Regions from separate parts of the uncultured Phascolarctobacterium sp. genome, predicted to be linked through region 2. Evidence: riboswitches for the same ligand, from Rfam matches in the RefSeq annotation. Region 2 holds a riboswitch; each other region holds the start of a gene.
What was found. Region 2 has a riboswitch for cobalamin ahead of Q4G98_RS09730 (TonB-dependent siderophore receptor). Riboswitches for the same ligand answer to the same signal wherever they lie in the genome.

Region 1 (6,590 bases), on a different contig from region 2:
GTACCACCCTGGAACCAGGTAACTTTCATATCAGGGAATGCTTTAGCTACATTCGGTTTACACATTTTATCGATGATATCAGGATAAATAGAGGTATAAACCATAACGTCGCCTTTAGGACCACCTTTAGAATCTGCAGCTTTCTTATCACCGCTGCCGCCACAGCCGGCAACTGCTACGGATAATGCCAGAACTGCTGCTGCAGTGCACAACCATTTTGCGTTTTTCATCAAACATCCACTCCTTTGTGTTGTCGTACTACCCTTAAAGTTCGCCCGGCTTTGTAAAATTCCTGCTTACATTAGAAAAAAAGTTTTACAAAAAATTAAAATTTATGTCACATTTACGCCTTATTTAAAAAACATTCCATTGTCAATCGACAATACGACACTTTTGACCCTACGGGATTTTTAGCGTCCCGCTATATAGCGTCACCAGAAAATTCAATTCCCAGGCCGGCACATAGGGATGCTTGCGCAGATAAACCTTATATTCAGGTACTAACCGCCATAAAAACAACGGCAATAAAAACATATCAACATCATGATGATAAGCAGCAATAAATAATTTAGGCCGATTGAGCCGTATCTGCTCGCTGCCGCCTACCAGAGCCTCCAGCTCGGCGCCTTCCACATCCATTTTAATATAAGTAGCGCGCTCGCCTTGCAGCAGCGTATCGATATCGGCCGCCTGCACGGTCCGCCGCTGACCTGCCAGTAATGTCGACTGACGTCCGCCGCTGTCGGAAAAAGCTAATTCGGTACACTCTTTCCAAATGGCCCTTTCAAAAATTTTAATATTTGTCAGACCGCTGGCTTCTACATAAGCCGCCAGCTTTTTATAATTGCGTCTGTCCGGCTCTGCCGCAAAAATCTTATTATATTTACTATCCGTCAGCTGTAAAAATTCTCTGATCGTATCGCCATTATAAGCGCCTAAGTCGGCATACGTTTCTGTCTCGCTCCAGCTGAAGATATTCTGCAGGTCTTCCAACCGCTCCGTATCACTTTGCCATAAATAATGCAGCTTCCCGCTCAGCTTATAATTCAGCGCCGCCGCAAAAACCTTACGGGACCAGTCGTCAGCCAATTTGTCATATACCTGCTGCAATTCCTGCCGGTGCCGCTGCAGCCAGTCAAACGAAACTGTTTCATCTCCGGGAAACAGCGGCAAATGCGGTGCTACGGTCTCATGCAGCAGACTCAGCTCTTGAAAGCGTTGTAAAACCGCGGGCGACTCTGAGGCAAAGGCAATCACGAGCAAAAAATCCCCCAGACGTTCCTTGACAGCGTCATAAGTCTCGACCCTGTAACCACGAAAGACCTGCCCACGAACAAACTCGTCACTGGCAAAAACACCGGCAACCTCTACTTTATGGCTGTCACACCAGTCAATGATCTGATCGGCGCCATTGCCCATACCATATAAAACGACTGGTTTGTCCGTCAGCTGCAAAGTCTGCCAGACATCCTGCCTGGCTTCAATAAAATCCAACATTTTTGATGCTCCCTTCTTCATAACTTTATTGTACACGAAACTTTATCTGCAGTCATACTTTTCTTAGGTTAACTTTTTCTTGCATCAAGGTTGACATACGGGTCCTGAGTTTTATATACTATTATCGTAAACTAAAATATATTCTATGGTTAACCATAACTAAGGTGATCTACATGTCTACTTTTAAAATCCGCGCAATCAGCGAAATTGCTTTATTGGCAGCCTTTATCGCCGTCAGCGGTGCTTTTAAACTGCCCAGCTTCATTCCAGGCAGTGAATTTCAGCTTTCTGCACCGCTGGCCGTCGCCATCTGCGGTGTTTTTGGCATCAAAAAATACCTGCTGGCCGGTCTGCTGGCCTCTGCCGGCGGTTTACTTTTAGGTACCCAAACTATTTTCAATGTCCTTATCGCAATGCTTTTCAGGATAGTCGTTGCCTTATTATATGCAGTTTTAGGTAAAAGCAAAGTCTTTTACCTGTTATCAGGACCGCTGGCATCTGCCGCAGCACGCCTTGCGCTCAGTCTTGTTATCGGCAAAGCAGTTTATCCCCTGCTGGCGGCGGCCCTGCCTGGAATGATTTTTACAGCTTTAACGGCAGGATTATTTGCTTCTGTTTTTGAGAAAACACTGCTCCTGACTAAACGCGCTTATGAACGCTACTAAACAGTGTTTTTTATTGTACCTGAAGCATAAAGCTTCAGGTCTTTTTATCTTCCCTGTAGCTATACTTGCCCACAGCTTTTTATAATGTTAAAATAGTATTGATAATATTTGCCGGAATATTCTTACTGCTCACTGATATTTTCCGGACATATTTATATTACATTATCAATAAACGGCCTTTGGGCCTGCGGAGGACTTGTTATGATTTTACAGGAATCTGGAGAAAACTATTTGGAAACCATCCTGATGCTGCAGCAAAAAAACGGCAGTGTACGCTCTATCGATATCGCAACGTACATGAATTTTACCAAAGCCAGCGTCAGCCGGGCCATGAGTATTTTAAAACGTGAAAACTATATTCTGATGGAAGCCGACGGTAATATCGTGCTGACGGAAACAGGCCTGGCCAAAGCCAATGCTGTTTTGGAAAGACACCGTTTATTGACACGTTTCTTATGTGAAAATCTGGGCGTTCCTGCCACAATAGCAGAAAAAGACGCCTGCCGCATCGAGCATGTTATCAGCCCGGAAACCTTTGCGGGCATCAAAAAACTGATCAAAAACTCTTAACTTTAAAGGAGCTGTTTGATAATGATGAAAAAACTATTTGTTTTACTTACTGTAGCCATTGCCATGCTGGCACTGCCGCTGGCAGCCCATGCCGACAAAACGAAATGGGCCAATCCCAATTATGATTTTAATAAACTTCACCGTATCAATCTGGTCTCTGTAAGTGTAGTGGACCCAGTCGGCAGCAATTTTACTGTTGACGATATGGCAACCGAAAAAATAATCAGTGCTTTGCAAAAGGCTTTTATAAAAAAAGATTATACTTTTGACACAAGTATCGAATCAAATCTTTCTATCACCAAAGAAGATGCTTCGCAATTGACTAAAGATGCTTTAAGCGGAACTTACACGGATATATCTACCAAAATAGCACCTGCTGTAACCGCTGATTTGAAAATAATCGCCCACAAATTTGGTTATAACAAACGAATCATCCCTGCACATGAAGAACCCCGTACCAGATATTACAAAGAAAAAGTAAAAGACAATAAAGGCAACTGGATTGAAAGGGATGCCCAGCGAACTGTTTACGAATACGTCCCGGCACGTACAGTTTATGATGCCTACGTCGATGTGGCTTTCCACCTGTTCGATCCTGCAACCGGAAAAATAATCTTCAGCCTCCGCGATTCACGCAGCCGGGTCGAAGATAGTGATACTACCAATATGTGGCAGCGTGTTGCCAATGCTTTCGTTCAGGATCTGGATAAAGCCGCCAAAAATTAACTTAATAACGACCTGCCCTCCTTTGCTTATTAAAGGAGGGTATTATTTTTTTGTATAAGAATGTATTAATGACATTTTTGCTATTTTACTTGACACTCTATTTAAAAATGTTATAATTTAGTGTATCAAACTGAATACGGTAATGCAGGTTCCGTAAGGAATAACAGAGAAGTCCGGTTCAATGCCGGCGCGGTCCCGCCGCTGTAAGATGGAGCAAAGCCTATAAAACCACTGGAAAATTCTGGGAAGGAAGGCCAAGCGATGAAATCAAGCCAGAAGAACTACCTGCATCGCGATCTTAGTGACCTGCGAAGGACGGGGAAAGATCATGGTTCTAACCTGACCATGTTTTTATTACCATCCTGATTTTTACGGATGGTTTTTTTATTACCTATTCAGAAAATAATCAGAGGAAAGAGGAATCATTTATGAAAAAACTGCTTTCAATGTTAGTTATGGCTTCAATGATGGTTTTTGCATTAGGAACTATGGGAGCTTCTGCTGCTAAAGCACCGCAGAACGACAAAGCCGTAGTAGTAGTCAGCTTCGGCTCTACCTTCGACGATACCCGTACCAAAGATATCGGCGGTATCGAAGAAGCTGTTGCCAAAGCTTTTCCGAACCGTGATTTTAAACGCGCTTTTACTTCCTACATCATTATGGAACGTTTGGAAAAAAATAAAGGCATCAAAGTCAATGACCTGCCTACGACCTTAAAAGAACTGAAAAAAGCCGGCTATAAAGATATCCTCGTACAGCCGACCCATCTGCTGCACGGTGAAGAATATGAACACAAAGTCCTGACTACTGTCGATAAATTCAAAGGCGACTTTGACCGCATCGTTGTCAGCGATCCTCTGATGGTCGGTAAAAACGACTTTGCTATCGCCGCTTCCGCTGTTGCTACCCAATTCCCGACCCTGGGCAAAGGCGAAGGCGTTGTGCTGATGGGCCACGGTTCTCCCCGTGACAACAACCAGTCCTTTGGCAACACCTACAAAATGCTGCAGGAAACCTTTGATAAAATGGGTCTGCCCGTAGTAGTAGGCACTGTTGAAGAAGTAGATACCCCTAATGTTGACGAAGTGCTGGAACAGATCAAAGCACGCGGCTACAAAACCGTGCATATGTTCCCGCTGATGATCGTTGCCGGCGACCATGCCAACAACGACATGTATGGTGACGAAGAAGATTCCTGGAAATCCCTGATCGAAAAAATGGGTGTCAAAACCATAGGTCACCTGCAGGGTATCGGCCGCAACGCCGCAGTACAGGCAATTTACGTACAGCATGCAGTTGCTGCTGAAGCAGGCGTGCAAAGATAAAAGATTACTGTCAGTACCAAGGACGTTCTTCCACGGAAGAACGTCCTTTTATGTTCTGGAAATAAATACAAAAATATTACAACGTCTTTATTTAGACAAAATTTTCTGTAATTTTGTCAGCTATCGTTGCTGCTGTGCTTGCCTTACGCAATATGTAAATGCTATACTTTAGTCAATGAAAGACATTTATATGAAGAAAGGGTGTTGCACCAATGGGTTTAGTTATCTCTGCTCTCGTTACTTTTTGGGTCGGCTTTCTGATCTACAAAAAGTACAAACCACAACCGGTCTTATTCTTAGGCGGTATGATTTTAATGTACATCGCCGCCGTTTTCGGCTATGGTACTATTTTACCTGCCAAAGCCGCTACAGGCTCTACTTTCTTTGACGCTTTTGAATTTATCCGTGCTACCATGAGCTCCAATGCCGGCAAGCTGGGCATGAACATTATGGCGGTCGGCGCTTTTGCCCGTTATATGGACAAGATCGGCGCTTCCCGTTCTCTGGTTCGTCTCACCATCCGTCCGCTGCTGGCGCTCAAATCGCCTTACATCGTTTTATCCGGCACCTGGATCGTCGGCATGCTTATCGGCCTGTGCATCAACAGCGCTTCCGGTCTGGCCATGCTTTTGATGGTCACCATGTTCCCGATCCTGATCGGTCTTGGCGTCAGCCGTCTGTCTGCTACGGCAGCCGTTGCTACGACGCTGTGCTTTGACTGGAGCCCCAGTGATACCGGTACGATCCTGTCTGCTGAAACCGCAGGCCTGAACCCGGTAGTTTACTGGACTGACTATCAGGTCCCCATCGTTTTGGTGGCTTTTGTAGTTGTCGGCACCCTGCACTATTTCACGCAAAAATATATGGATAAACGCGACGGACATATCGTCCAGCCGATGGAAGTTGAAAAACCTGCCGAAGATGATCCGGCTAACAGCGCTCCGCTGTGGTATGCAGTCCTGCCTGTTATCCCGCTGGCTTTGATCCTTTCCTTCAGCCCGCTGTGGATCACCTCCATCAAAATGAACATCGTTATGGCTATGTTCATCGGTCTTTTTATCGGCGCCTGCTGCGAATATATGCGCTGGCATGACGGCAAAAAAGTCATGGGCGATATCCAGACCTTCTTCGACGGCTTAGGTATGCAGATGGCTAACGTCATCACTTTGATCGTTGCCGGTCAGACTTTTGCTCAGGGCCTGTTGTCCATGGGCACTATCAACTCTCTGATCTCCGGCAGCCAGGGCTTCGGCTTCGGCCCGATGTCGATGATGCTCGTTATGGTCGCTATCATCGCCTTCTCCGCCGTTGTTATGGGCAGCGGCAACGCACCGTTCTTTGCCTTTGCGGCACTGACTCCGGCTGTTGCAGCGCAAACCGGTATCCATCCGGTACTGATGCTGCTGCCGATGCACTTTGCAGCATCTATCGCCCGTAACTGGTCACCGATCACCGCAGTTATCGTCGTTTCCTCCGGCATGGGCGGCGTTTCTCCGTTCGATCTGGTCAAACGTACTGCTATCCCGATGGCCGGGGCTATGCTCGTCAACATCGGTATGACCTTCTTCTATTATTACAGAGGTTAATAAAAACTTATAGCAACAGACAGAATAGCTGCCTGCGGGCGGCTATTCTTATTTTAGAAAGGATGTGTAAACCATGTTCATCTGCGACTGTCACTGCGACACCCTGACCGAGCTGTACAAAAAAGGAACTTCCCTGTACGACAACGACCAGCATTTTGACATCAAACGTCAGATCGAGCTGGGCGGCGGCCTGCAATTCTGCGCCATCTTCGTACCGACCC
Region 2 (6,590 bases):
CGGTATCAGCGGCAGCGGCGTCCAGTACGAATCCTCGACTGCTGGCGGCATTATCAACCTGATCTCCAAAAAAGCAGGCGAGCAGCCGCTGTTCCGCTACAAACAAACTTTTTCCGGCAAAGGTTCCTTCGGCGAATACCTGGATCTTGGCAGCCGCTTCGGCAAAGACAAAGCCTGGGGACTGCGGATCAACACCGAGCTTTTGAACGGCGAAACCTCTGTTGATAAAACCGACATCAAAGCCAAAGGCATCTATATGAACCTTGACCACCGCGATGACAGAAGCACTACCAACTTTTTGGCCGGGTACAGGGATATTGATATTAAAAACGGTATGCGCTGGTTCAAGATCGGCCCTAACGTCAAAAATTTCCCCAGCACTATCAACGGCAGCAAAAATTACGCCTTTGACGGTATGGAAAAAGGCGCTTACGGCTACTTCATGGTTTTGAACCACGAACAAAAGCTGAATGATGACTGGAAGCTCTTCTTTAACGGCGGCCTGAACAACAATAAGCTGAATAAAAACGTCATGGGTCAAAACAGCGCTTTCACTATCAAAGACGACGCCGGCAACTATGACCTGAATTACCAGTCGTCGGCGACGCCGCAAAAAGCCTACTACGCGCAGATCGGCACCTCCGGCAAATTTGCGACTGGCGCTGTGAAGCATGAAGCCACGCTGGCGATCGACAAAGCCTGGCGCAACCGCGACGCCAGCACGCCGCTGGGCTACTCGGGCTTTGGCCAGTTGGGCACCGGCAATATTTATACCGGCGCGATCGACCAGACCGGAATGCCCGACGGCAGCTACAAAACCTATTTGAACAATAAGACCAGTATCTGGGGCATTTCCTTTGTTGACAGCCTGAAATATGAAAAATGGGGCGCCGTTTTAGGCGTGCATAAGCATCAGGGCACTTCCACCTCCTACAGCCCTACGACCGGACAGGCGACTTCCTCGGTCACGTCGGACGCTACCAGCCCCACATATGCCCTGACCTATAATCCCAACGAGAAAATTATGCTGTACGGCAGCCATTCGGAGAATTTCGACCTGGGCGCCGTTGCCGGCAGCACCTATGAAAATGCCGGCGAGATCCTGCCGCCTTCTAAAACCAAGCAAAGTGAGCTGGGCGTAAAATATTTGAACAAAGGATTTTTGACGACGCTGGCTTTGTTCGACATCAAGCAGGCCAATAATATCGCTGTCACTAATCCTGCCGGTGGCAAAGACTTCTTCCGTCAGGACGGCGAAGTCAAGCACCGCGGCATCGAGCTCAGCTTCAACGGCGCTATCGCTTCCAAATGGAACGTAATGGCCGGCATTGCCTATATGGATGCCAAATACGAAAAAACCGTCAAAGGCTCTAAAGATGGCGTACAGGAGTCCGGACAACCCAAATGGAGCGGTTCTGCGGCACTGGAATACAAGGCTGACGAAAACTTCAGCATTATCGGCCGGGCTTTGTATACTGGCAGCAGCCCTTTATATAACACTGACAGCAGCAGACATTTCTATGCGCCCTCTTATATGACTTTCGATCTGGGCGTGACCTATAAAACCAAAATCAACAGTATCCCCACCAAATTATCACTGATGTGCTATAACCTCGCTAACAAAGATTACTGGATGGTATCGCGCGGTGATCAGATCTATGCATCCACTCCCAGAACTATCTATATGTCTGCCGAGTTCGACATCTGAGCCTGCTGAAAGTTAAAAAGGCCCTTCTTTTTATACGTCTACAGAAAACTTTTGCTTGCGGGGGGGGGGCAAAGTGCTATAATACAAAACAAAAGTTAATTTTATTTATCTTTTCAAGGTATTTTATTTGCTAATTGAATATTCATAATCAGGTGCATTATTGCCTAACAGAGAAATCGGTTAAAAGCCGATGCGGTCCCGCCGCTGTAATGCCGAGCAAGCCTCAAAACGTCACTGGGAAACCGGGAAGACGAGGTAAGCGATGAAGCAGAGCCAGAAGAACTGCCTGATTACACTCCACTCCATCCTGCGAACGACAGGTCAGAGCGTCAAAAGTTATTTACGCTTTTCTGTCTTTATGTGCAGAAAAGCGTCTTTTTTTGTTCTTGATTGTTTTGACACGCGAAACTCGGACAGCTCAGTCAACACAATTACAGATAAAAAACTTAAAGGAAGTGTTTATTTGATGAATGTAAACAAAAAGTTTTTAGCAATGGCAGTATTATGTACTATTGCCAGCGTTGGCTTCGTGTTGCCTGCCAGCGCCGAAGAAACCATGACGCACGACCTCGACGAAGTGATCGTCGAAGCAGACAGGGACGCCCTGCCGGGCGGCTTGGTTCGTACTACGGCCAAGCTTGGTATCCTGGGCGACAAAAGCGTACTTGATATTCCATATTCGGAAATGAGCATGACTCAGAAAACATTAGCGTTATTTGATGATCCCAGCCAACCGCTTGCCAATGTCCTGCAGAACAATCCTTCGATACGTTCCAGCACCAGTTCACCAATGTATACCGACTTCAGTATGCGCGGTATCAATATGAACGGCAACCACATGATGCTGAACGGTATCCCCAGCTTATTTTATCAATTCACAACCCCGCCTTCGCATATCATCGACAGGATCGATATTACCTCCGGCCCCAACGCCGGTGTCAACGGCGTCAGCATGTCTAACAACGGTACCAACAGCGGCGCTACGCCTGCTCCTGGTACGATCAATATCGTTACCAAAAAAGCAACCGCCAAACCGATCACCAGCTACACGCAGACCTTTTCCGGCAGAGGTAATGCCGGCGAGTATATCGACATCGGCAGACGCTTCGGCAAAAACGGTGAATGGGGTCTGCGGGTCAACGCTGAATATATGGACGGCGGCCTTTCTTTGCCGGGTGCTGAAAAAAATGAAAAAAACCTGTTTTTCAATCTGGACCACAAAGGAGAAAAAAGCACGACCAACCTGTTTGCCGGCTATTTTGACCTGCGGGTCAACGGTGGCCAGCGCTGGTTTCAATTCAAACCAACCACTGCCTACAAAGGCGATTCCCTACCGGGAGCACCGGATTCAAAAAAGAACTATGATTTCAGCGGCACCACTAAATATGTTCACGGTTATCTAATGACCCTCAACCATGAACAAAAAATGAATGAGGACTGGTCCTGGTTTGCCAATTTCGGTCAATCCAGAAGAAGCGGCAATAAAGATAATCAGGGTTCCGCTTTAAAATTTGATGAAAACGGCAATTTTACAGGTAATCAATTCAATCAGCAAAATGAATCGGGGAAAAACGTCTACGCGCAGATCGGTATTGCCGGCAAAGTAATGACCGGTGCCGTAAAACACAATTTAGCACTCGCAGTCGACCGTTCCTGGGCCAAATACTGGAACAACAGCAAATCATACGACCCTAACGGAGGGACGATTCTTGGCAATTTATACGACGGTATTATCTTTCCTGATAACTATCAACTGGAAAATTTTGGCTCTGCCAAACCACAGTGGGAAGAAACCAACGTCGGTATCACTATTGCCGATACTCTGGAATATGGCAAAGCGTCACTCCTGCTGGCCGCTTCCCGTAAGCATGAAAACTTTGAAAACCTGACCGGAGGAAAATCTTTTACCAATAATAATACCTTGCCTACTTACGGCATCACTTATAAACCGGTTGATAATCTTGCTTTCTACGCCGGACATACCGAAAGCTTTTCCAGAGGTGCTGTTGTCAAAAACGACGATAAATACACCAATAAAAATGCTACGCTTGATCCTGTAAAAAGCAAGCAAACTGAAATCGGCATCAAATATGCAAATGCCGGCATCCTTACTACCTTCAGCTATTTTGATATTGACGAAGCCAACAGATATGATATCGATGCGCCAGGCAATAAGCTGACTACAGTGGACGACGGTAAAAACAGATACAAAGGCCTGGAATTGACTGTAAATGGTAAGCTGGCCAGCAAATGGACTGCTACAGGCGGCTTAATGTACCTTAACGCCAAGCGTGAAAACACTAAAGAAGGCTTAAAAGACGGTATGTTTGTAACCGGCGCCGCTAAATGGAGCGGAGTTCTGGGCTTAGAATATACACCTGATAAAAATTGGGGCATTGTCGGCCGCGCTGTTTGGAATGATAAGGCTTTCATTGAAGATACCGGCAGTAAGGGGAAATACGAAATCCCCTCTTATGTGACCTTCGACCTGGGAGTACACTACAAAACAAAAATCAATACTGTTCCAGTAAAGTTCAGTGCTATGTGCTATAACCTCACTGATAAAGACTACTGGATGGGCCGAGGCGGTTCATCCACCTTTGGTTTATCAATGCCCAGAACCTTTATGTTCTCCGCTCAGTTCGACCTGTAATTTTACTTTCCCAAGGAGATCATACGATCTCCTTGAGTTCGTTTTAGGAGCAATAACGCTATGTTAATCAAAAAAATCCTGTTCCTGCCGCTGATTTTCTGCCTGCTGCTATGCGCAGGCTGCAACAATGATCCGACGGACGCAGACTCTGACAGGCATACAGTTATCACCGACAGTATCGGCAGGCAGGTGAGTCTGCCCCAGACGGTTACCAAAGTCGCTGTCGCCAACCGCTACAATATGGAGATCATCAAATCCCTCGGCGTTTTAGACAGAGTAGTCGGCGTAGATTATGGCATCTACCAGGATCAGGCGGCCTACGGCGAATTTTTCAGTAAAGAACAAGTCATCGGCAAAAGCCAGAACGACCTGAATTATGAAAAAATCATTGAACTGCAGCCGCAGCTGCTGATCCTCACCGGCAACGGCGCCTGGCAGGATGCCGCTAAAAAGTTGGAACCCTTCGGCATCAGAGTCATCGTCATGGATGCTTATTACACCTCAGCGTTTGAGCATACTTATACCTTGGCCGGACAGATCTTTCAGCAGGAAGCGAAGGCAGCTGCCTTTATCAGTTATTTTCAGGATAAACTGCAGTATATCAGAACAGCTTTAAAAAATGTTCCTAAAAAAACTGTTTACTACGAATACCGTAACAGGGGTACCACTACTATTCCCGGTGATTATTTTTTTGAGATGCTGGAATATGCCCATGCCGATAATATCTTTCGTGATGCAAAAAGCACGGAGATCAATATCGAGGCCGTCGTACAGCAAAATCCAGACGCTATCGTCAAAGTCGGCGCTGCCGGTGTCGATCCCAAATATATCCCGCCTACAGCGGCTGATTTCCTGCAGCGGCATCAGGAACTCGTTGAGCGCCCCGGCTGGACAGCTATCAAAGCCGTACAAAATGATAAAATCTTACTTCTCTCTCAATACGCCCACGGCGGCGCGTCCAAGCTGGTCGGCACCATGTATATCGCCAAATTCCTTTATCCTGAATATTTGCCCGACCTGCACCCGGAGCAGGTTTTTAAAGACTGGGTAACCAAATACCAGCATCTGGACTACCGTCCCGGACACACCGACCCTCCTTTTGCTTTGACTGATTGACAGAGGTGTATTATGTTAGAAAAAGCTTACGCGCAAGACACACGCAAAAAATATCTGCTGATCTGCGGCACTTTGCTGCTGACACTGCTGGCCGCTTACTGCTGCACTACTATCGGCCTGCACAACGCCGGACCATGGCAAACACTGCACGCCCTGCGCAGCTGGGCTGACGGCACACTTAACGGCGGTCCGGACGCCGCCGTCAATAAGATCATCTTGCTGCTGCGGCTGCCGCGGATCCTGCTGGCGCTGTTGGCAGGCGTGGGACTGGCCGTTGCCGGCGCCGTCATGCAGTCTGTCACCCGCAATTATCTGGTCAGTCCGTTCACGCTGGGGATTTCGTCAGCAGCAGCCTTCGGTGCTTCCGTCTGCATCGTTTTCGGCTCTGGGCTGTTTTTCACCAGCGACGTTGGCATCATCACCTGCGCGTTTGCCGCTGCCTGCGGTTGCGGCCTGGTAGTCTACGCTATCTCGCGCCAGATCGGCGTCAAGCCCAGCTCCCTTGTTTTAGTCGGTATCGCCCTGAATTATTTTTTCAGCGCCCTGACCGCTACCATTGAATTTTTTGCCAAAGAGCACAAGCTGGAAGCCGTTGTGCAATGGACCTTCGGTTCCTTCAACCGCGCGGCCTGGGACAGCGTGCTCATCACCGGCGTCATCACCCTGCTTTGCTTTGCAGCGCTGATGCTGTACTGCCTGCCGCTGAACGCCATGTCGGCCAGCGACGATGAAACTGTCAAAAGTCTGGGCATCGACCCTGAACGTCTGCGCACGCTGATCGGCCTGATTGCTGTTTTCCTTACGGCGTCAATCATCAGCTTCACCGGCGTCATCGGCTTTGTCGGGCTGATCGCCCCGCATATGGCGCGCTTTATCGTCGGCAGCAGCCATCGCTTCTGCCTGCCCTTTGCGGCCGTTTTAGGCGCACTGCTGCTGCTGGCATCCGACACCGTTGGCAAGCTGATCCTGTATCCGGTCAACATTCCCGTCGGCATCGTCATCTCCTTTTTAGGCGTGCCGCTGTTCATTCACCTGATCCTTGCCAAAGGCCGCGGGCTGGAATGACGTCTTTCTTTTACACTTATCCCCTTAGAGCAGGCAATGGCGATCCGA
Region 3 (6,590 bases), on a different contig from region 2:
ACGCCGAACCGATGACCTTTGGTCTGAAATTCGCTTTGTGGATGGACGAGACCGAACGCAATATCGAGCGTTTAAAGCAGGCGCGCGAATTCATCGCTGTCGGTAAGCTGTCCGGCGCTGTTGGTACTTATTCCAATATCGATCCCTTTATCGAAGAATATGTCTGCGAAAAATTAGGCATCAAAGCAGCCCGTCTGGCGACCCAGGTCATCCAGCGCGACCGCCATGCCGATTTCCTGACTACTCTGGCGATCATTGGTTCCTCACTTGATAAAATGGCTACCGAGATCCGTAATCTGCAGCGGACCGATATCCGCGAAGCGGAAGAATACTTCGCTCCCGGACAAAAAGGCTCTTCGGCCATGCCGCATAAACGTAATCCGATCACCTGCGAAAAGATCTCCGGTATGGCGCGCCTGCTGCGCGGTTATGCCGTTGCCGCTCTGGAGGACGTTGCTTTGTGGCATGAACGCGACATTTCCCATTCTTCAGTAGAACGTGTGATTTTGCCGGACGCGACGATCGCACTGGATCATATGCTGCGTAAATTTACTAACATCATCGACAAGCTGCTGGTCTATCCGGATGCGATGATGGCTAATTTGAATAAAACAGGCGGTCTGATCTTCAGCCAGAACCTGCTGATCGCCCTGGTCAGCAAAGGCGTGCTGCGTGAGGACGCTTATAAATGGGTACAGCGCAACGCTATGGCCCGCTGGCTGGAAGGCGCTGATTTCAGGACCAACGTGGAAATGGATGCCGATATCCAGAAATATCTCAGCAAGGAAGAAATCGAACATTGCTTTGATCCTAAACCCATGCTGCGTCATGTAGATTTGATTATGTCCCGTTTCGGATTATGATTTAGATAAGGAGATGCTCACATGTCATCTGTTGTAGTTATTGGTGCCCAATGGGGCGATGAAGGTAAAGGTAAGATCGTTGATTATCTGGCACAGAAAGCCGATGCCGTCGTACGTTATTCCGGCGGTTCTAACGCAGGTCATACGGTAGTCGTCAATGACGTTTCCTATAAACTGCGTCTGCTTCCCTCCGGTGTTTTGTACAGCAACAAGACGAATGTGCTGGGTAACGGCGTCGTTATCAACCCCGGTGTAGTTTTGCACGAAATTGCTGATATGAAGGCTAAAGGCATCAGCTGCGACAATCTGGTCATTTCTGACCGTGCTCATGTGGTGCTGCCTTATCATGCCCGTCTGGATGAGCTGCAGGAAGCGGCTCTGGGCTGCAATAAGATCGGTACGACCAAGGGCGGTATCGGTCCCTGTTATATGGATAAGGTTGCCCGTACCGGTATCCGCATCTGTGATCTGATGGAGCCGGACACCTTTGCTGAAAAGCTGAAGGTCAATCTGGAAGCAAAAAATGCTATCATCACTAAAATTTATGGCGGCGAGCCGTTTGACTATGATGCGATGCTGAAAGAATTTTTGGCCTATGCCGAAGAATTGCACCCTTACATCGCCGATACCGGCGTGGTGCTGGACGAAATTTTCAGCGAGGGTAAAAACGTGCTGTTTGAAGGCGCGCAGGCTACCTTCCTCGATATCGACCACGGCACCTATCCGTATGTTACCAGCTCTAACCCGACTGCCGGCAATGCCAGCACGGGCAGCGGCATCGGCCCCCGTTATATTGATCATGTGGTCGGCGTAGTCAAGGCCTATACGACCCGTGTCGGCGAAGGGCCTTTTGTTACTGAGCTGCTGGATACCGACGGACCGGGACACCGGATCCGTGAGACCGGCCATGAATATGGTACGGTTACCGGACGTCCCCGCCGCTGCGGCTGGCTGGACGCTTTCATGCTCAAATATTCCGCCCGCCTGAACAGTCTGGATTATCTGGCTGTGACCCGTTTGGATATCCTTGATAAAATGGCGAAGATCAAAATGTGCGTCGGCTACAAGATCGACGGACAGGAAATCAAACAGATCCCGGCCAGTCTGAACGTGCTGGCTCAGGTCGAGCCGGTGTTTGAAGAATTTGACGGCTGGCAAACGGATATCACTTCTATCCGCAGCTTTGATGAACTGCCGGAGCAGGCCAAAGCCTATCTGAACCGACTGAGCGAGGTTGCCGGCGTAGAGCTGGGCATTGTTTCCGTAGGGCCGGAACGTGAACAGACCATCGTTCTGAAAGAATTACTGTAAGTAAAAAAATTAAACCGTCAGATATTTATCTGACGGTTTTTAGTTTTTTTTAAATTATTTCTTGACAGAACAGTGAAAGCTAGTTATAATTATATCGTTGTCAAGTTGGCTTGAACCTCTGGCAACTATGTGATCCACTAGCTCAGTCGGTAGAGCACCTGACTTTTAATCAGGGTGTCCCGCGTTCGAGTCGCGGGTGGATCACCATTTTTTTGTCTTTTTTCTCGTTTGTTTTGAAAATAACAGTATAATATCGATGCAATCAAAGTCCGCTTCTTTTGGAAGCGGGCTTTTTTGTCGCGTGTTTTCTTCAGAAAAGTTGAGTGACAAAATTGATTGATTGTGCTAATATTTTACCGAGAAAGGAAGAATATTATTGATGAAAATAAATAATACACATAATCTGGATAAAGAAACACTTAGTGATAAAGCTCAGAAAATCTTAATTGAATTGATAGTAAGTCAGAAATTACCGCCAGGGACCAGATTAAAGGAACAGCATATCGCAAAAGAATTGGGTATAAGTGCGACCCCTGTGCGCGAAGCCTTTAAAAAATTAGCAGCGGACGGATTTGTAGAAATAGAACCCTATCATGGGGTAATAGTAAGAAGAATAGATGAACAAGAGCGTAATGGTGTCTATCAATGCCTGGTGGCGCTTGCAGAGCTGGAAATGAGATCAGCAGTGGAGCATTATGACGATGATTTTGCAGAGCAGTTAGCGAATATTATTGAGAAAGAAAAAACTGCGGATAATTTTTTTGAATTTCATTCACTTAATCTGCAGTTTCATTATACTATTTGGCAGCAGACAAAAAATGAGATGTTTATGCGGATCATGAAGCTGATCGTTACGTCTTCGCGGATGAGACATGCTGACGGAAGTCCACAGGGACGGGAAGAAATCATTAAAGGACACCAGAATATTTTAACAGCAATTAAAGCAAAAGCACCAGCTGACGCTGAGCAGGCAATGTTAAAGCTTTTAGAAAATTCGAAAAAAATAATAGAAAATGAATGATCTTTAAACAGATCAAGTGATGTGTAAAAGTTAGCAGCAAAAATTTGCCGCTAACTTTTTTATAACATAATATCAAGTAGTTATTGACAAAATAAGTCACCCTGTATTATTCTATAGAATATAGAATAATACAGGGTGACTTAAAAATTAAATACAATAAAATCGGGTGTAATGATACTTAATAGAGAAACAGGTTTAAGTCCTGTGCTGTCCCGCAGCTGTAATGCAGAGCAAATCTAAAAATACCACTGGGAAACTGGGAAGGTTAGATGAGCAATGAAGCAGAGCCAGAAGAACTGCCTGATTTTGACGCTGGGGAATTTCTGCGAATGACAGACAGGCGAAATAGAAAGAAGCTAAGCTTTTTCTGTCGTTATGTGCAGAAAAAGCTTTTTTATTTATTATAGAGCTTTTAGTTTTTACTGGTGAGCGAAACAAGGACAGCTTGACCAGGAAAAATTGAAGAATAAATTTTTTAGGAGTGGTTTATGATGGTAAAGAGCAAAAAGACGGTGGTAGCTGCGGCGATATGTCTGGCTGTCACCAGTGTGGGATTTGTAGAAAATGTTAACGCATCTGCCCCCCCCCAAGAGACTAAAGGGGATGCCGAGTCTGATTTACGAAACTTTCATTTAGCTGAGATCGTAGTTAATGGTAAACGTTATATTGCAGGTGAATATGTACGCGCTACCAGTAATATCGGTATTTTAGGCGAGCAGGATGCGATGAATTCACCTATCAGTGTTACTACTATTTCTGAAAAGGCTGTTGAAGATTTTATGTCATCTACGGAGGGACTGAGTAAAATGCTTAGTCTTGTACCGTCTGTGCAAAAAACTTATGATGCCGCTGTTGACTGTGTCAATATCAGGGGTTTTTCTGAAACTGGCAGGGGTTTTATGGTCAACGGTATTCCAGGTATGCAGGCCATGACACGTCAATCCAGTAACTATATCGATTCGATCGACGTTATCGAAGGACCAGCTACGGGTATCAGGGGTTCATCTAACTATACTGCGGATGGCGGAACGATAAATATCAACAGTAAACAGGCTTTAGATGATCCTAACAGTAGTATAGGCTTGAAATGGCATTCCAAAGGAGCTTTTGAAGAAACGGTTGATATTGGCCGCCGTTTTGGCGAGGGTAATCGTTATGGCATCCGTATCAATGCCAGTAATGTTAACGGCGAGCGCTCTATAAAAAACTGGGACTTGGAACAGAGAAATATTTATATCAATCTGGATCAGAAAACTGACGACAGTAAAACTAATTTGATGGTTGGTTATACCTATACTGACAGTCAGGGCAGACCGTATGGGTTAACAGTATCCGGTAATTATATTGGTTCAGCATTGCCAACTGCTCCGGATGGTGATATCAACTTTAATCCTAAATGGCGTCGTGATAAGAATACTAATTTTGTCGCGACCTTAAACCATGAACAAAAAATCAACGATCATTTAAGCGCTTTCTTGAACGCCGGACATTTTAAACAGGACTGGTATTATTATACTGGTTTCAGTAAAACTTTGATCAATGAAGCCGGTGACTTTACGGCTACGGCTGATAACTATTCTTTGATTGAGAAAAGAGATTATGCTCAGATAGGTCTGCGCGGTGATTTTAAAACCGGAGACTTAAAACATAATTATACCTTTGGTGTAGACAGGCAGTGGCATTATTATGGTGGGCCAAGCAATTCTATAACAGAGAGCGGCTGGACTGGTAATATTTATGTCGGTGATCCGGGAAATTGGGCACCGCCTTCTTTTGGGCAGTCTGATGCCCGTTATACTACCAGAAATAGGACCAGTGGCTGGTCTGTTATGGATATCATCAGTACAGGTGATGAGAAGTTGAATATTCTCGTAGGGCTGAACGGTAAATCTATTAAACGGGACAGTTATAAAGCAGACGGTTCACATAATAAAAATACCGGGCATTATTATGACATTTCTCCTTCCTATGGAATCAGTTACGCTTTCACGCCTCGGTTTACAGTCTATGCAAATCATACTGAGGAATTTGTTGAAGGCGAGATTGTTAGCACTACAAGTAGCCTTAATTACACTAATAAAGGTGAAACGTTGGATCCATATAAAACCAAACAAACGGAATTTGGTGTCAAAGTAAAAACAGGGGACTTTTTACATAAATTGAGTTATTTTGATATAAAAAAAGCTAATGGTATTGATATTCTGAATTCAGATGGAAGTTATACAAGAGGGCAGGACGGTGAACGCAGACATAAAGGTCTTGAGTATACTGCAACCGGTACTATAGCAGAAAAATGGAATTTGATTGGCGGTTTTATGCATCTTGATACTGAGCAAAAGACTAGCAGTGCTGCAACGAATGGCAAACGTCCTAATGGTGTTCCTGACTGGACGGCCAGTTTGGGCGTGGAATATAAAGCCAGCGATGCTTTCTCTGCTTTGCTGCGTGGTAACTATGTAGGTTCTTCCTATGTTTTGAATGAAAAATATGAAGTTCCCAGTTACTTCACTATGGATGTAGGTGTAAAATATAAAACTAAAATGAACAGTACGCCTGTAACCTTGAACGCAATGTGCTACAATGTATTCGACAAAAATTATTGGAGTGCGAGCGGCAATGTTTTGCATCTTGGCGGCCCCAGAACCTTTATGGTTTCGGCAGAATTTGAATTGTAAGCTGTTTGCTTGCGCAAGGATTTTTCCAGATAAAAGATACCTGCTTTTCGGCAGGTATCTTTTATCGCATTTTTATTAGCAGAGGAGCAATCAGGATGCTGAAATATTTTCGTGAAACGGGCTACTTGTTTATTTGTTTGCTGCTGTTCGCAATCTTGCTCCTTGCTTTCTTGTGGGCTTTAAGTATTGGCACAGTAAAATTGCCGCTGGCACAGATCTACACCGTTATAGTAAATCAGCTGCAAAGCGATCTGCCTGTTGAAGCTGTGGGCAGAAGCGCGGCGCATGATATAGTGTGGCTGCTGCGCCTGCCAAGGCTGGTTTTGGCGGCGGCTGTTGGCTGTGGTTTAGCCAGCTGCGGCGTTATTATGCAGGCGATAGTAAAAAATCCTCTGGCTGATCCATATATTCTCGGCATATCTTCAGGGGCATCGCTGGGTGCAACAGCTGCTATTTTACTGGGTGTAGGCGCTGCGTTAGGTGAAAATTTTGTCGGTATCGCTGCTTTTATCGGTGCCTTTTGTATTTCGCTGGCGGTATTATTTATTTCGAATTTAGGCGGCAGGAGTAATTCGATGAAGCTTTTACTGGCAGGTATGGCGCTTAGCGCTGTTTGCAGCGCTTTTTCAAGCTTTATCGTTTATTTTGCCAACAATAAGGAAGGAATGCAGACGATCGCCTATTGGATGATGGGCAGCTTCGCCGGCGCAAAATGGGACA

Region 1: another riboswitch for cobalamin. It lies ahead of Q4G98_RS07410 (sirohydrochlorin cobaltochelatase); the one in region 2 lies ahead of Q4G98_RS09730 (TonB-dependent siderophore receptor).
Region 3: another riboswitch for cobalamin. It lies ahead of Q4G98_RS04905 (TonB-dependent siderophore receptor); the one in region 2 lies ahead of Q4G98_RS09730 (TonB-dependent siderophore receptor).

Annotation. Positions count from the first base shown of each region.
Region 1 covers NZ_CATWDQ010000008.1:35,145-41,734, reverse strand. Annotated here, with positions in the region: gene Q4G98_RS07435 (ABC transporter substrate-binding protein) at 1-230, opposite strand, end outside; gene Q4G98_RS07430 (FkbM family methyltransferase) at 400-1,497, opposite strand; gene Q4G98_RS07425 (hypothetical protein) at 1,671-2,162, shown strand; gene Q4G98_RS07420 (metal-dependent transcriptional regulator) at 2,364-2,732, shown strand; gene Q4G98_RS07415 (hypothetical protein) at 2,754-3,458, shown strand; cobalamin riboswitch at 3,588-3,762, shown strand; gene Q4G98_RS07410 (sirohydrochlorin cobaltochelatase) at 3,887-4,783, shown strand; gene dcuC (C4-dicarboxylate transporter DcuC) at 4,996-6,369, shown strand; gene Q4G98_RS07400 (dipeptidase) at 6,443-6,590, shown strand, end outside.
Region 2 covers NZ_CATWDQ010000014.1:9,486-16,075, forward strand. Annotated here, with positions in the region: gene Q4G98_RS09725 (TonB-dependent siderophore receptor) at 1-1,708, shown strand, start outside; cobalamin riboswitch at 1,842-2,013, shown strand; gene Q4G98_RS09730 (TonB-dependent siderophore receptor) at 2,175-4,361, shown strand; gene Q4G98_RS09735 (ABC transporter substrate-binding protein) at 4,422-5,477, shown strand; gene Q4G98_RS09740 (iron ABC transporter permease) at 5,490-6,542, shown strand.
Region 3 covers NZ_CATWDQ010000004.1:53,728-60,317, reverse strand. Annotated here, with positions in the region: gene purB (adenylosuccinate lyase) at 1-863, shown strand, start outside; gene Q4G98_RS04920 (adenylosuccinate synthase) at 885-2,174, shown strand; tRNA gene Q4G98_RS04915 (tRNA-Lys) at 2,306-2,381, shown strand; gene Q4G98_RS04910 (GntR family transcriptional regulator) at 2,554-3,195, shown strand; cobalamin riboswitch at 3,343-3,514, shown strand; gene Q4G98_RS04905 (TonB-dependent siderophore receptor) at 3,684-5,870, shown strand; gene Q4G98_RS04900 (iron ABC transporter permease) at 5,966-6,590, shown strand, end outside.